3 regions of the Saccharothrix australiensis genome follow, and region 2 is predicted to be linked to each of the others. Evidence: riboswitches for the same ligand, from Rfam matches in the RefSeq annotation. Region 2 holds a riboswitch; each other region holds the start of a gene.
What was found. Region 2 has a riboswitch for glycine ahead of gcvH (glycine cleavage system protein GcvH). Riboswitches for the same ligand answer to the same signal wherever they lie in the genome.
Positions count from the first base shown of each region.

Region 1: another riboswitch for glycine. It lies ahead of gcvP (aminomethyl-transferring glycine dehydrogenase); the one in region 2 lies ahead of gcvH (glycine cleavage system protein GcvH).
Region 3: another riboswitch for glycine. It lies ahead of gcvT (glycine cleavage system aminomethyltransferase GcvT); the one in region 2 lies ahead of gcvH (glycine cleavage system protein GcvH).

Region 1 covers NZ_RBXO01000001.1:6,184,724-6,189,690, reverse strand. The annotation lists gene C8E97_RS26105 (bifunctional nuclease family protein) at 113-586, shown strand; gene C8E97_RS26100 (MerR family transcriptional regulator) at 1,155-1,721, shown strand; glycine riboswitch at 1,798-1,888, shown strand; gene gcvP (aminomethyl-transferring glycine dehydrogenase) at 2,050-4,938, shown strand.
Region 2 covers NZ_RBXO01000001.1:7,183,384-7,188,350, reverse strand. The annotation lists gene C8E97_RS30555 (ABC transporter ATP-binding protein) at 1-550, opposite strand, end outside; gene C8E97_RS30550 (hypothetical protein) at 597-974, opposite strand; gene C8E97_RS30545 (hypothetical protein) at 976-1,158, opposite strand; gene ald (alanine dehydrogenase) at 1,592-2,698, opposite strand; glycine riboswitch at 2,966-3,057, shown strand; gene gcvH (glycine cleavage system protein GcvH) at 3,199-3,579, shown strand; gene C8E97_RS30530 (L-serine ammonia-lyase) at 3,585-4,949, shown strand.
Region 3 covers NZ_RBXO01000001.1:6,468,853-6,473,819, forward strand. The annotation lists gene glyA (serine hydroxymethyltransferase) at 1-540, opposite strand, end outside; gene gcvT (glycine cleavage system aminomethyltransferase GcvT) at 550-1,650, opposite strand; glycine riboswitch at 1,758-1,843, opposite strand; glycine riboswitch at 1,845-1,932, opposite strand; gene C8E97_RS27300 (DUF3817 domain-containing protein) at 2,001-2,303, opposite strand; gene C8E97_RS27305 (hypothetical protein) at 2,326-2,682, opposite strand; gene C8E97_RS27310 (helix-turn-helix transcriptional regulator) at 3,150-3,638, opposite strand; gene C8E97_RS34955 (hypothetical protein) at 3,828-3,989, opposite strand; gene C8E97_RS27315 (CaiB/BaiF CoA transferase family protein) at 4,531-4,967, opposite strand, start outside.

The DNA of each region.
Region 1 (4,967 bases), 1.0 Mb from region 2:
CGGTGGTTGCGCACAGAGCCCGCTTGGCGGGTAGCGTCGAAACTGGAGATGGGAGATCCTCGTTCGGAACGGGGACGCCAGAATTTCAGCGCGCTGAGGGAGGCGAGACCCGATGAGCGAGATGCGCGTCGTGGGCGTGCGGGTGGAACTGCCCGCCAACCAGCCGATCCTGCTGCTGCGCGAAACCGAGGGGGAGCGCTACCTGCCGATCTGGATCGGGTCGGTCGAGGCCACCGCCATCGCCCTGGAGCAACAAGGCGTCCGGCCCGCGCGGCCGTTGACCCACGACCTGCTCAAGGACGTGATCGGGGCGTTGGGGCGGCAGCTGGAGCAGGTCCGGATCACGGACCTCCAGGAGGGCACCTACTTCGCCGAGCTCGTGTTCGACGGTGACGTCCGGGTGTCGGCCAGGCCCAGCGACTCGGTCGCGCTGGCCCTGCGGATCGGGGTGCCGATCCACGCCGAGGAAGCCGTGCTGGCGGAAGCCGGCCTGATCATCCCGGACGAGCAGGAGGACGAGGTCGAGAAGTTCCGCGAGTTCCTCGACTCGGTGTCGCCGGAGGACTTCCGCGGCGCGGACACGTGAGGCCGGGGCTGCCGGGCTCGGCCGCGTGAGGTCGGTATCGCGGCCCGGTGAGGGTTCGGTGCGGCAGGGTGTCGAAGCGTAAAAGCGTCCTCGCCGGACGGGCAGGCCATACGGGGAGAACACGGAGCCGGAGGTCTGCGCGGGCGGCGCGCGGCGCGCCGAGGGCGTGTTGCCGGCGGGGCGCCTGGCGCGGCAGTGGTGTGGGTGGGTGACGGAGCGGGGACCACGGGGTGCCGGTCCATCCGCGAAGTGGAGCGGCCCCCCGTGGCGTGTGCGGTGCGTTGTGGATCAGCCCCGCGTGCCACCCCCCGGTGTCACACCTCTGGATTACACAACGTCAGTGGTGTTGCGCTAAACGATCACTAAACGTCACCCGAATGGCTTACATCGGCCGACTCTCTCAACCTCAGGTTGAGGTTGAGGTGCGACACGCTCAGCGCGTCGCGTTGACCTGCCCCCTAGGCGGTCTTACCGTCGAACTCAGGTGAATTGCCACGGTGTGATTCGAGCACCGCTGGCGGCTTCACGTTGGTCGCCGGCTGTGCAGCCGGACCGAGGGGAGGCAGGCGTGGTCGAGGAAGCGCCCATCCGGGCCGGGACCGGCGAACAGGGTGAGCTGTTCCCGGACTCCTCGCTGCCGGACGAACTCGTCGGCTACCGGGGGCCCGCCGCGTGCCAGATCGCCGGCATCACCTACCGCCAGCTCGACTACTGGGCCCGCACCGGACTGGTCAACCCGACCATAAGGAGCGCGCACGGGTCCGGCAGCCAGCGGCTGTACTCGTTCAAGGACATCCTCGTCCTGAAGGTCGTCAAGCGGTTGCTGGACACCGGGGTCTCGTTGCAGAACATCCGGGTCGCCGTCGACCACCTGCGGCGGCGCGGGGTGCAGGACCTGGCGCGCATCACGTTGTTCAGCGACGGCACGACGGTCTACGAGTGCACCTCGCCGGAGGAGGTCGTCGACCTGTTGCAGGGCGGGCAGGGGGTGTTCGGGATCGCGGTCAGCGGCGCCATGCGGGAGATCAGCGGCACGATCCACGAGTTCCCCGCCGAGCGCGCGGACGGCCTGGAGGTCGACGAGGCGCCCAACGACGAGCTGTCGCGGCGGCGGCGCACCAGGGCCATCGGGTGACGCGCCCGCCTGAGATCCGCGTCGCCTCCGCGGCTTCGCGGTCCGGCCCGCCGGGTACCATTCGCGGGTAGTCGCTTTATCCCGTGCGGGAGAGTCCGAGTCCGTCTCGGCGCCGAAGGAGCAAATCCTCCCCGGAACCTCTCAGGCGCAAGGACCGCGCGGGTGAGACGCCTCTGGAAAGCGGGTCGGGCCACCGACCCCGCCGACGGTGCAAGCCCGCACGCCGGGTGAAGCTCTCAGGCGCCCGGTTCGGGCGGAAGACAGAGGGGGAGGGCAACGGCACCAGTGTTTCCGCAGAAGGAAACGGCCCGGCCCCGGAGGCGTATCAATGACGCAGGACCGCATCCCCCTCGCTGCTCTTGAGCACGGCACGCCGTTCGCCGACCGCCACGTCGGTCCCCGACCCGCCGAGTTGGCGCGGATCCTCGACGTCATCGGCGTCGGGTCGTTGGAGGAGTTGGCGCAGCGCGCCGTGCCGGAGTCGATCCGCGAGCGGGACCTGGTGCTGGGCCTGCCCGCGCCGGCCACCGAGACCGAGGCGCTGGCCGAGCTGCGCGCGCTGGCGTCCCGCAACCGCCCGCTCAAGCAGATGATCGGCCTGGGCTACCACGGCACCGTCACGCCGCCGGTGATCCGCCGCAACGTGCTGGAGAACCCGGCCTGGTACACGGCGTACACGCCGTACCAGCCGGAGATCTCGCAGGGGCGGCTGGAGGCGTTGCTGAACTTCCAGACCGCGGTGGCCGACCTGACGGGCCTGCCGCTGGCCAACGCGTCCATGCTGGACGAGTCGACGGCCGCCGCCGAGGCGATGACGCTGGTCCGCCGGGCGGGCAGGCACAGGTCGAACCGGTTCGTGGTGGACGTCGACACGCTGCCGCAGACGCTGGCCGTGATCGGGACCCGCGCCGAGCCGCTGGGCATCGAGGTGGTCACCGCCGACCTGTCGCAGGGCCTGGAGGGGCTGGGGCTGGGCGGCGACTTCTTCGGCGTCCTGCTGTCCTACCCCGGCGCGTCCGGCGTGGTCCGGGACCAGGCGGCGCTGGTCGAGGAGATCCACGCGGCCGGCGCGCAGGTCGTCGTCGCGGCGGACCTGCTGGCGTTGACGCTGCTGCGCCCGCCCGGCGAGATCGGCGCGGACGTCGTGGTGGGCACGAGCCAGCGGTTCGGCGTGCCGATGGGGTTCGGCGGGCCGCACGCCGGGTACATGGCGGTGCGGCAGGGGCTGGAGCGGCAGCTGCCGGGCAGGCTCGTCGGCGTGTCGGTGGACGCGGACGGCTCGCCCGCCTACCGGCTCGCGTTGCAGACGCGTGAGCAGCACATCCGCCGGGAGAAGGCGACCAGCAACATCTGCACCGCCCAGGTGCTGCTCGCGGTGATGGCGTCGATGTACGCGGTGTACCACGGGCCGGAGGGGCTGGCGGCGATCGCGACCCGCGCGCACCGCATGGCGACCGTGCTGGCCGCCGGGCTGTGCGAGGGCGGCGTCGAGGTCGTGCACGGCGACTTCTTCGACACCGTGCGGGCACGGGTCGAGGGCCGGGCCGCCGAGGTCGTGGCCGCCGCCCGCGACCTGGGCGTGAACCTGTGGCAGGTGGACGCGGACGTCGTCTCGATCGCGTGCGACGAGACCACGACGCGCGACGACCTGTCGGCGGTGTGGAAGGCGTTCGGGGTGACGGTGTCCGACGTCGACGGGCTGGACGCCGACACGGCCGACGGCATCCCGGCGGACCTGCGCCGCACCTCGGACTACCTGACCCACCCGGTGTTCCACGCGCACCGCTCCGAGACGGCCCTGCTGCGCTACCTGCGGGCGCTGTCGGACAAGGACGTGGCGCTGGACCGCAGCATGATCCCGCTCGGCTCGTGCACCATGAAGCTCAACGCCACGGCCGAGATGGAGCCGGTGACGTGGCCGGAGTTCGCCGAGCTGCACCCGTTCGCGCCCGCCGAGGACGCGGCCGGCCTGCTGTCGCTGGTGCGGGACCTGGAGGCGTGGCTGGCCGAGGTCACCGGGTACGACGCGGTGTCGTTGCAGCCCAACGCGGGCAGCCAGGGCGAGTTCGCGGGCCTGCTGGCGATCCGCGCCTACCACCGGTCGCGGGGCGAGGCGCACCGCGACGTGTGCCTGATCCCGTCGTCCGCGCACGGCACGAACGCCGCGTCGGCGGTGATGGCGGGCATGAAGGTCGTCGTGGTGAAGTGCGACGACCGGGGCAACGTCGACCTGGACCACCTGCGCGAGACGGTCGGGGCGCACCGCGACGACCTCGCCGCGATCATGATCACCTACCCGTCGACGCACGGCGTGTACGAGGACACCGTGCGCGAGGTGTGCGGGCTGGTGCACGACGCGGGCGGCCAGGTGTACGTGGACGGCGCGAACCTCAACGCGCTGATCGGCCTCGCCCGATACGGCAAGTTCGGCTCGGACGTGTCGCACCTGAACCTGCACAAGACGTTCTGCATCCCGCACGGCGGCGGCGGCCCCGGTGTCGGCCCGATCGGCGTGCGCGCGCACCTCGCGCCGTTCCTGCCCAACCACCCGCTCCAGCCGTCGGCGGGCCCGGCGACCGGGGTCGGCCCGATCAGCGCCGCGCCGTGGGGTTCGGCGTCGATCCTGCCGATCTCGTGGGCCTACGTGCGGATGATGGGCGGCGACGGCCTGCGCCGGGCGACGCTGACGGCGGTGGCGGCGGCGAACTACGTGGCGCGGCGGCTGGACGAGCACTTCCCGGTCCTCTACACCGGCGAGGGCGGGTTCGTGGCCCACGAGTGCATCCTGGACCTGCGGGCCATCACCAAGGCGACCGGCGTGACCGTGGACGACGTGGCCAAGCGGCTCGCCGACTACGGCCTGCACGCGCCGACCATGTCGTTCCCGGTGGCGGGCACGCTGATGGTCGAGCCGACGGAGAGCGAGGACCTCGCCGAGATCGACCGGTTCATCGACGCGATGATCGCGATCAAGGGCGAGATCGACCGGGTCGGGTCGGGCGAGTGGCCGGTGGACGACAACCCGCTGCGCAACGCGCCGCACACGGCCGCGTCGGTGACCGGCGAGTGGGACCACCCGTACAGCCGGGAGGTCGCGGTGTTCCCGGCGGGGACGTCCGCGCCGAAGGTCTGGCCGCCGGTGCGGCGCATCGACGGCGCCAAGGGCGACCGGAACCTGGTGTGCTCGTGCCCGCCGGTGTCCGCCTTCGGGAGCTGAGCCGTTCGCGGTGCGCCGGGGACGTCGCC
Region 2 (4,967 bases):
GCCCGCTGCGCGCGTAGGACTGGAGGAACGTCCGCAGCCACGCGATGCCCTCGGGGTCCAGGCCGTTCGACGGCTCGTCCAGCACCAGCACCTGCGGGTCGCCGAGCAGGGCGGTGGCGAGCGCCAGGCGCTGCTTCATGCCCAGCGAGAACCCGCCCGTCCGGCGGTCGCCCGCCGCGCCCAGCCCGACCAGGTGCAGCACCTGGTCGGCCCGCGCGTCCGGCACGCCGATGGCCGCCGCGTACACCCGGAGGTGGTTGCGCGCCGAGCGCTTGGGGTGGAAGCCCTGCGCCTCCAGCACCGCGCCGACCACCCGCGCCGGGTTGCCGAGCTGGTGGAACGGCCTGCCGTTGATCAGGCCGATGCCGGCCGTGGGCGTCACCAGGCCGAGCAACATGCGCAGCGTCGTCGTCTTGCCCGCGCCGTTGGGGCCGAGGAAGCCGGTCACCGACCCCGGTTCCACCGTGAAGCTGAGATTCTGCACCGCTGCGACCGGACCGAACTGCTTGGTCAAGTTCTGCACCACGATGCGGCCACTGCCGTCGTGCACGCGTCCCTCCCGAATGTTCTTCGGGAGCCATCCTGCCTTAGGAGGGTCAGTCGGGTAGGGCGTGCCGTGGTTTCGAGGCCACCGGCGGCAGCTCGGTGGTCGTCTCCGCGTCGCGCGCGCGGGAGAACGGGCTGCGCAGCGGACGCCGCCGCTCGCGGTGCGGCAGCCCTTCGCCGATGAGGTGCTGGTGCGCCATCGTCCACACCTGGCAGGGCCACTTCTTGTGCCGCAGCACGCCGGGGCAGGCGCCGCAGCGGCCGTCGGGGTCGGGCTGGTGCACGGTGAGCAGCAGCCGCCAGCCGTCGGCGAGCCGGTTGATCTCCGCGCGGGCCAGCGGCACCAGCGCCTCGGCCGCGCCCCGTTCGGCCACCTCCTCCAGTTGGGTGAGCCGGTGCAGCACCGCGGCGCGCAGGGTCTCGTCCACGTCACATCCTGTCGGCGGCTTGGTCCAGCAGGCGGTGCAGCCTGCGGGTCTGCGTGACGGACATCACAGCCGACTCGCCGGGTGGCGAGACCAGCAGCACCCGGTCCTCCTCGACCAGCACCGTCATCGACCGGTCCCGCCCGAACGGGTCGTGACAGTCGATCCACCCCTGCGGTTCAGCCATGTGCGCTCCGATCGGAGGGTCGCGGCGGCGCGTGGGCAACGCCACGCGGTGTGGGCGGACCCGCGGCGCCGTGGTGTCCGTCCGCCTTGTCCATCGGCCGACCGGGGGTCGTGACTTACCCGTTACGCGACGAATTCACTCGTTTGCTTGAGGCGGGACACGCACGGTGGTCCGCAAGGTGGAGAAATGTGAGTCAGATGGGCGGGGCGGCTGGGCACGGCACCCCGTTCCCGGCTAGGATTGGCGGTGCGGCCCGCTCCCAGTGACCCCCAGGCTGGTTGAGCGGGCCGCCTTTCTGCGTCCGGGGCCTGGTCCCGACCTGCTCCGCACCGGTCCCACCCGGTCCGAAGTGGCCGGCGGACCGGCGTCGGCCCGGCCCGGACGTGCGCGAAGGGGCGCCCACCGTGGTGGACGCCCCTCCCGAGGTCCGATCTCAGAGGTCGATCGGGGTGTGCGCGAGGCCGTGCGCCTCCGCGACCGGCTGGTTGGTCAGCAGGCCGTCGTGGACGTTCAGGCCCAGCGCGAGCGACTTGTCCGCGCGCAGCGCCGCCTCCCAGCCCTTGTCGGCCAGCGCCACGGCGTAGGGCAGGGTCACGTTCGTCAACGCGTAGGTGGACGTGCGCGGCACCGCGCCCGGCATGTTCGCGACGCAGTAGAAGACCGACTCGTGCACCTGGTAGGTCGGGTCGGCGTGCGTGGTCGGTCGGGAGTCGGCGAAGCAGCCGCCCTGGTCGATCGCGATGTCCACCAGCACCGAACCGGGCTTCATCCGCGCCACCAGCTCGTTGCTGACCAGCTTGGGCGCCTTCGCGCCGGGCACCAGCACCGCGCCGATGACCAGGTCGGCCTCGCGCACGGCCTGCTCGACCGAGAAGCGGTTGGACGTGACGGTGCGCAGCTGCCCCCGGTAGAGGGCGTCGATGTGGCGCAGCCGGTCGACGTTGGTGTCCAGGATCTCGACGTCCGCGCCCAGGCCGGCGGCGATGGTGGCCGCGTTCAGGCCCGCGACGCCGCCGCCGATCACGACCACCCGCGCCGGGTGCACGCCGGGCACGCCGCCGGGCAGCACGCCCCGGCCGCCGGACGGCTTCATCAGCGAGAACGCGCCGACCTGGGGCGCGAGCCTGCCCGCGACCTCGGACATCGGGGCCAGCAGCGGCAGCGCGCCGCTCGGCGCCTGCACGGTCTCGTAGGCGATCGCGGTGGTGCCCGAGTCGAGCAGCGCCTGCGTCAACGGCTGGTCGGCGGCCAGGTGCAGGTAGGTGAACAGGGTCTGGCCCTTGCGCAGCAGCGGGTACTCGCGCGCGATCGGCTCCTTGACCTTGAGCACCAGGTCGCCCTCGCCCCACACCTCCTCGGCGGTGGCCAGGACCTTCGCGCCGGCGGCCAGGTACTCGTCGTCGGTGATGGCCGACCCGAGACCCGCGCCCGCCTCGACGTACACGTCGTGGCCGCGCTGGGTCAGCTCGTGGGCGCCCGCCGGGGTCAGCGCGACGCGGTATTCGTGGTTCTTGATCTCGCGAGGTACTGAGATCCGCACGGTGGGGCTCCTTCAGCCGTTGTTACGCCCAAAGGTCCGGTACCGCCATCCGGCTGTCATCGTGCGGGCGGTACGAACCGCCACCCGCGCGGTTGTGCCGCCGGCACAACCGGTGCTGCCCGAACGGACAACCGGGCCCCACCCGAACGGACAACCGGACCTGTCCGCGGCGACCGTCCGGGCGCGCGTTGACACCCGTCGTGCCGGGGACTTAGCGTGCTCGCGTTCGCCCAACTCAACATCGGCCGCGGTGCCCCGTGCGGCACCGGAACCCGGGCGGGAGAGCCTCCAGCGTCGTTGGAGCGCCGAAGGAGCAAGCACCCCGCACACTCTCAGGCAACGAGAACCGCTCGGGCGAGGCGACTCTGGAAAGCGTGCTCGCGCGCACCCACGGTGCAAGCCGGACCGATCGACGGCACGACCGTCGTGACGCCGGCGAAGCTCTCAGGTCCCAGGACAGAGAGGGGGACCTGGACCGCGTGGACCGAGGAGCTGACGACGTGAACCTTCCGGACAACCTGCTGTACACCCCCGAGCACGAGTGGGTCGACTGGGCGCCGGGTACCCAGGACCCCGTGGCGATCGGCATCACGTCCTACGCGGCGGAATCCCTCGGCGACATCGTCTTCGTGCAGCTGCCCGCCGTCGGCGACCGCGTGAAGTCCGGCGACGTGTGCGGCGAGCTGGAGTCGACCAAGTCGGTGAGCGACCTGTACGCGCCGGTCAGCGGCGAGGTCGTGGAGGTCAACACGGCCGCCGTCGACGACCCGTCGCTGATCAACAACGACCCGTACGGCGGTGGCTGGCTGTTCAAGGTCGCCGTGGAGGACGCCTCCGGCCTGCTGACCGCCGCGAAGTACGCGGAACTGACCGGGGACTGAGCGCCGTGGCCATCAGCGTCTTCGACCTGTTCTCCGTCGGCATCGGGCCGTCCAGCTCGCACACGGTCGGCCCGATGCGCGCGGCGACGATGTTCGTGGCGCGGTTGGGCCATCGCGTGCGGGAGGTCGACCGGGTGCACGTCCAGCTGTTCGGCTCGCTGGGCGCGACGGGCCACGGGCACGGCAGCCCCAAGGCCGTGCTGCTGGGCCTGGAGGGGCACCGGCCGGAGGACGTCGACCCGGCGGTCGCCGACACGCGCGTGGCCGAGATCCGCGCGACGAGCCGGCTGCTGCTGGGCGGCGTGCGGGAGATCCCGTTCACCGAGGACACCGACCTGGTGATGCACCGCCGCAAGTCGCTCCCGCTGCACCCCAACGGCATGAGCTTCGCCGCCTACCGGGGCGACGAGGTGGTCGACGAGGCCGTGTACTACTCGGTCGGCGGCGGGTTCGTGGTGGACGAGACGGCGACCGGCGCGGACCGGATCAAAGCGGACGAGACCAGGGTCGCGCACCCGTTCAAGACCGGTGACGAGCTGCTGGCGCGCACCCGCGAGACCGGGCTGTCCATCAGCGAGGTCATGCTGGCCAACGAGACGTCGTGGCGGTCCGAGGCGGAGGTGCGGTCCGGGCTGCTGCACATCTGGGCGGTGATGCAGGAGTGCGTCGACCGCGGCTGCTCGCAGACCGGTGTGCTGCCGGGCGGTCTGAAGGTGCGGCGGCGGGCGGCCGAGATGCGGCAGCGGCTGGCGTCCGAGCACTACGCCACCGACCCGCTGCGCGTCATGGACTGGGTGACGCTGTTCGCGCTGGCGGTCAACGAGGAGAACGCCGCGGGCGGCCGGGTCGTGACCGCGCCGACGAACGGCGCGGCCGGCATCGTCCCGGCGGTGCTGCACTACTACACCCGGTTCGTGCCGGGCGCGTCGGACGAGGGCGTGGTGCGGTTCCTGCTGACCGCGGGCGCGGTCGGCGTGCTGTTCAAGGAGAACGCGTCGATCTCCGGCGCGGAGGTCGGGTGCCAGGGCGAGGTGGGTTCGGCGTGCTCGATGGCGGCCGGCGGCCTGGCCGAGGTGCTGGGCGGCTCGCCGGAACAGGTCGAGAACGCCGCCGAGATCGCGATGGAGCACAACCTCGGGCTGACGTGCGACCCGATCGGCGGGCTCGTGCAGATCCCGTGCATCGAGCGGAACGCGCTGGCGTCGATCAAGGCCATCACCGCGGCCCGGATGGCGCTGCGCGGTGACGGCTCCCACTTCGTGTCCCTGGACAAGGTCATCAAGACCATGCGGGAGACCGGCAAGGACATGAAGGTCAAGTACAAGGAGACGGCACGCGGCGGTCTTGCGGTGAACGTGATCGAGTGCTGAGGGGGAGTGGCGAGGGAG
Region 3 (4,967 bases), 710 kb from region 2:
GGGGTAGGCCGACCAGCCCGCGACGATCAGCTTCGGCCGGTGCTCGGCGGCCAGCCGCTCCACCTCGGCCATGTCCACCCGACCGTCCACATCGGACACGTGGTACGGCACCACGTCGTACAGCTTGCCCGAGAAGTTGATCCGCATGCCGTGCGTGAGGTGCCCGCCGTGCGCCAGGTCCAGCCCGAGGATGGTGTCGCCGGGCTTGAGCAGGGCGAACATGGCGCACGCGTTGGCCTGCGCGCCCGAGTGCGGCTGCACGTTCGCGAACGCCGCCCCGAACAGCTCCTTCACCCGCGAGATCGCCAGTCGCTCGATGACGTCGACGTGCTCGCACCCGCCGTAGTAGCGCCGGCCGGGGTAGCCCTCGGCGTACTTGTTGGTCAGCACCGAGCCCTGCGCCTGGAGCACCGACACCGGGGTGAAGTTCTCGGAGGCGATCATCTCCAGGGTGCCCTGCTGCCGGCCGAGCTCGGCGGCGACGGCCTCGGCGACCTCCGGGTCGAACTCCGCGAGGGAGGTGTTGAAGTGCTCGGACATGTGGTCTCCCTACGAGTTGCGCTTGTAGAACGGCAGCGCGACGACTTCCACGGGCTCCTGCCTGCCCCGGATGTCGACGGCCAGCTCGGTGCCGGGCTCGGCGTGCGCGGGCGGCACGTAGGCCAGGGCCACGGAGTAGCCCAGCGTCGGCGACAGCGCGCCGCTGGTCACCTCCCCGATGACCGCGCCCGCCGCGTCCAGCACCGCGTAGCCGTGCCGGGGCGCGCGGCGGGACGTCGTCTTCAGGCCGACCAGGCGGGCGTCCACGCCCTGCTCCGCGACCGCCGCCAGGGCGTCCCGGCCGACGAAGTCCTCGGGCTTGTCCAGCTTCACGACCCGGCCCAGGTTCGCGTGGTACGGGGTGCGCGCGGCGGTCAGCTCGTTGCCGTACAGCGGCATCCCGGCCTCCAGGCGCAGCGTGTCGCGGCAGCCGAGGCCGGCGGGCTTGAGGTCGTGCGGCGCGCCCGCGGCCAGCAGCGCGCCCCACACGTGCGGCGCGTCGGCGGGCGCGAGGAACAGCTCGAACCCGTCCTCGCCGGTGTAGCCGGTGCGGGCGAGCAGCGCGGGCCTGCCCGCCACCTCGGTCGGGTAGGACGCGTAGTACTTCACCGCCGCGAGGTCGGTGCCGGTCAGGCCGGCCAGGATCGCGGTCGCCTTCGGGCCCTGCACGGCCAGCAGCGCGTAGTCGGCGGAGCGGTCCTCGACCGCGGCGTCGTAGCCCTTCGCCCGCGCGACCAGCTCCTCGTGCACCGCCGCCGCGTTCGACGCGTTCGCGACGACCAGGTACTCCTGCTCGCCGGTGCGGTAGACGATCAGGTCGTCGAGCACGCCGCCGTCGGCCGCGCAGATCATGGTGTAGCGGGCGCGGCCGACGCCGATCGCGGACGCGTGGCCGACCAGCGCGTGGTCCAGCGCGCGGCCCGCCTCCGGCCCGGTGAGCACGATCTCGCCCATGTGGGTCAGGTCGAACAGGCCCGCCGAGGTGCGCACGGCGTGGTGCTCGGCGAGTTCGCTGTCGTAGCGCAGCGGCATCCGCCAGCCCGCGAAGTCGGTGAACTGGGCGCCCAGCGCCTCGTGCTCGGCGTGCAGCGGCGTCCGGCGGGTTTCCACGGGGTCCTCCCTGGTGGCGGGCACGGCAGTGACGCCGACCTGGTCGGTCGGCCTGCCGCTACGAAGGATGACACGGTCCATCGGGAGACTCCTCGCCTGAGTGAGCCTCCCCCTCTGTCATGGGCCTGAGAGCTTCGCCGCGGTAGCGCGGCTTGCACCGTGGGCGAGGCGTGCTGCCTGCTTTCCAGAGTTGCCTTCGTCGGGCGGTAGCTGTGCCTGAGAGATTCCGGGGAGGAGTTGCTCCTTCGGCGCCCCTGGTGGGGACTCTCCCGCGCGACATCGACGGCCGTGTTCAGTTGGTACCGCCAGACGCTAGGCGGGCCCGGCGGGCGCGGTCAACCGGGAGCCGGTCACAGGGCGCGTTCCGCCCGGACGCTCTCGACGACCTTGCGCTCGGCGTAGAACGACACGAACGGGATGGTGCCCGCCAGCAGCACCAGCGCGGTGCCCTTGAGCGACCAGCGCGCCTTGAGCGCCAGGTCGACGGTGAGGACCAGGTAGATGGCGTAGAGGAACCCGTGGACGGGGCCGACGACCGCCATCATGCCGGGGTTGTCGCCGAGGTACTTGACGAACATGGCGACCACGAGCCCGAGCAGGCCGACACCGACCACGTAAGCCATGAACCGGAACCGGCCCAACGCACCGCTCATCGCCCTACCGACCTGCCTTCGCTCACCGCTGGTCCCGCGCGTGGAGTTCCCGGAGGTAGCGGTTGTACGCCGCCAGCTCGTCGTCCTCGTCGTCGTGCGCGGGTGTCCTGACGGCGTCCACGGTAACCACCCGCTCGGTGATCACCCGTTCCGGGGCGGCCGGCGCGGGTCCGGGCGCGGCGTCGCCCGCGTCGCGGCGGGCGGCGAGCCTGCGCATCCGCCACACCATGAACGCGGGGAACAGGCCGAACAGCGGCCACTGGAAGACGTACCCGAGGTTCTGCCACGTGCCGCCCGCCTCGGAGAACCGCTCCCACTGCCAGTAGGCCAGGCCGCAGCACACGACGAGCGACAGCAGGCACACGACCGCGATGGCCAGCGGTGTCCCGAGGCGGCGCGCGGTGGTGCGGGCCTCGACGTCACCGGCCTCGACGTCACCGGCCTCGACGTCACCGGCCTCGACGTCACCGGCCTCGACGTCACCGGTCCCGACGTCGCCGCCGCGGGCCGCGCTGGTGTGCGCCGCGAGGGTCTCGGCGACACCGGTCCCGGCGACACCGGTGCGGGTGGCGCGGGTCCCGGTGGCGCGGGTGTCGCCTGCGCGGGCGTCGGCCGCGCGGTCCGGCCTGGGCGCGTGCTCACCGCCGGCGGGGTCCCGGCCTGCCGGCGGGGCCTCGCGCGGGAGTGGTGGGGTGGACACGGCTCCCAGCGTACTTCGTGGCGCGCCGGGTGGCCGTCACCCGTCGGAAGGGGCTCCCGGCACAGGAGCCCGCCCTCCCGGTCTGGTGCTGGTCCTGCCCACGTCTCCGTGCGCACGTCGCGCCGCGAGCGGCGCGACGCCCGGACCTAGGCGACGCCGTCCCGGCGCTGCCGCTGCAACCTGGCCACGCACCAGGCCGCCGCACTGCCCCGACGCAGGTGCTGGAGCACCGTCATCGGCCCGAGCCGACGTCCCAGGTCGGCGGGCGTGAGCCCGGCCGCCCGGTAGTCGAGAGCGCGCTGGTCGAGCGGGCTGATGCCCGCGTCCCACCACAGCTCCGCCTCGGACAGGTCGCCCACCAGCTGCCAGTAGCTGGCGGCCGCCGCGAGCAGCACCTCGGGCACCTCGGGCGCCCGCTTCCGCATCGCCGCCACGTACGCCGGGTCAGCGGATTCGACCCGAACCAGTCCGCGCGACCCGCCGTTCGCCCGCTGCGAGGGGATGCCCGGCGCGGGCGGCGGGGCCTCGGCCAGCCACTCGTCCTTGATCCGGTTCACCTCTTGCAGCTCGGCGTCGTCCGAGCGCTCAGCCGCCCACTGCCGCAGCAGCTCGTCGACTCCGGAGTCCTCGACCATTCTGCCTCCTCGTCGGTCGAAGATCAGCCAATGCAGCGCACCGTATTAGCGGGTACCGACAACCGCTAGACCCCGGATTGTCAAAAACCCTGTTACCAGCGCGTTATAGCCCTCTTTCCACCCGGACGGTCCAACGCGGACGGCCGATCGTCACCGATGGTGACCGGGTCGGCGGGGCCGCGCGGCGCGCTAGCCGAAGAGGCTCCGGACGAACGTGATGATCGCCTCCGCGCCCTGGCGGAGCCAGCCGATGGCGGTCTTGACCGCGTCCGCGGACTGGTCGGGCTGGGTGATCAGGAGGAACAGCAGCAGCGCGACGACCGCCAGCGTCACCACCTTCTTGACGTTCACGAGTCCCTCTCCGTCCGTTCACAGGTGCCCGGCCGGCGGGCGTCGTGCCCACCGCGTCACGTGCCATGCTCCCTCATTCACCCGGACGATGACGGCAGGACGCGCCCTGATCCCACGGTCGGGCGGTGCGGCGAGCGCTGCGCCACGCACGGCCGGCGCGCTCAGTCACCCGAACGGACGATCAAGGACTCGGGGGCCCCGGCCGATGTCCAAGGTACGGGCCACTCGCCCACTCCCCCTCGCACGAGCACCGAGGTTCCGCCACATCGTCCGACTTCTCCGCACCTCGCGCCGGTCACCCACATGCGCCCGACCCACGCACCGAGCGTCATCGGGTCGACACCGGCCGTCCCCTTTATTCACCGCGCGCCCCCGGCGATTTAACGCGGCCATTTTCCGGTCACCTCGCCGTCACCCGGACAACGCGGGCGCGGCACGGCCACCGCGCCCCCGACCCCTGCCCCGACCACGCCGGCGCGGCGCGCTCACCCGACGACGCTCCCCCGACGACGCTCACCCCACCACGCTCACCCCACGACGCTCACCCCACGACGCCCGCGCGGCGCAGCTCCTCGACCTCCGGCCCGGCGAGCCCCAGCTCCGCCAGCACCTCGGCCGTGTGCTGCCCGACCGACGGCGGCGCGGTGGGCGTCCCGGCCGGGGTGCGGTCGAACCGCGGCGCGGGCGCGGGCTGCGTCACGCCCCCGACCTCGACGAACGTGCCGCGCGCCGCGTTGTGCGCGTGACCGGCGGCCTCCTCGGGCGTCAGCACCGGCGCCAGGCACGCGTCCGTGCCCTCCGCCAGCGCCGCCCACTCGTCCCTCGTCCGGGTGGCCACGGCCGCGGCGATCCGGCGGCGCAGCTCGGGCCACCCCGCCGGGTCGCGCCGGTCCGGCAGGTCCGGGCCGGCCAGCCCCAGCACGGCCAGCAGCTCCGCGTAGAACCCGTCCTCCAGCGCCCCGACGGCCACGTACCGGC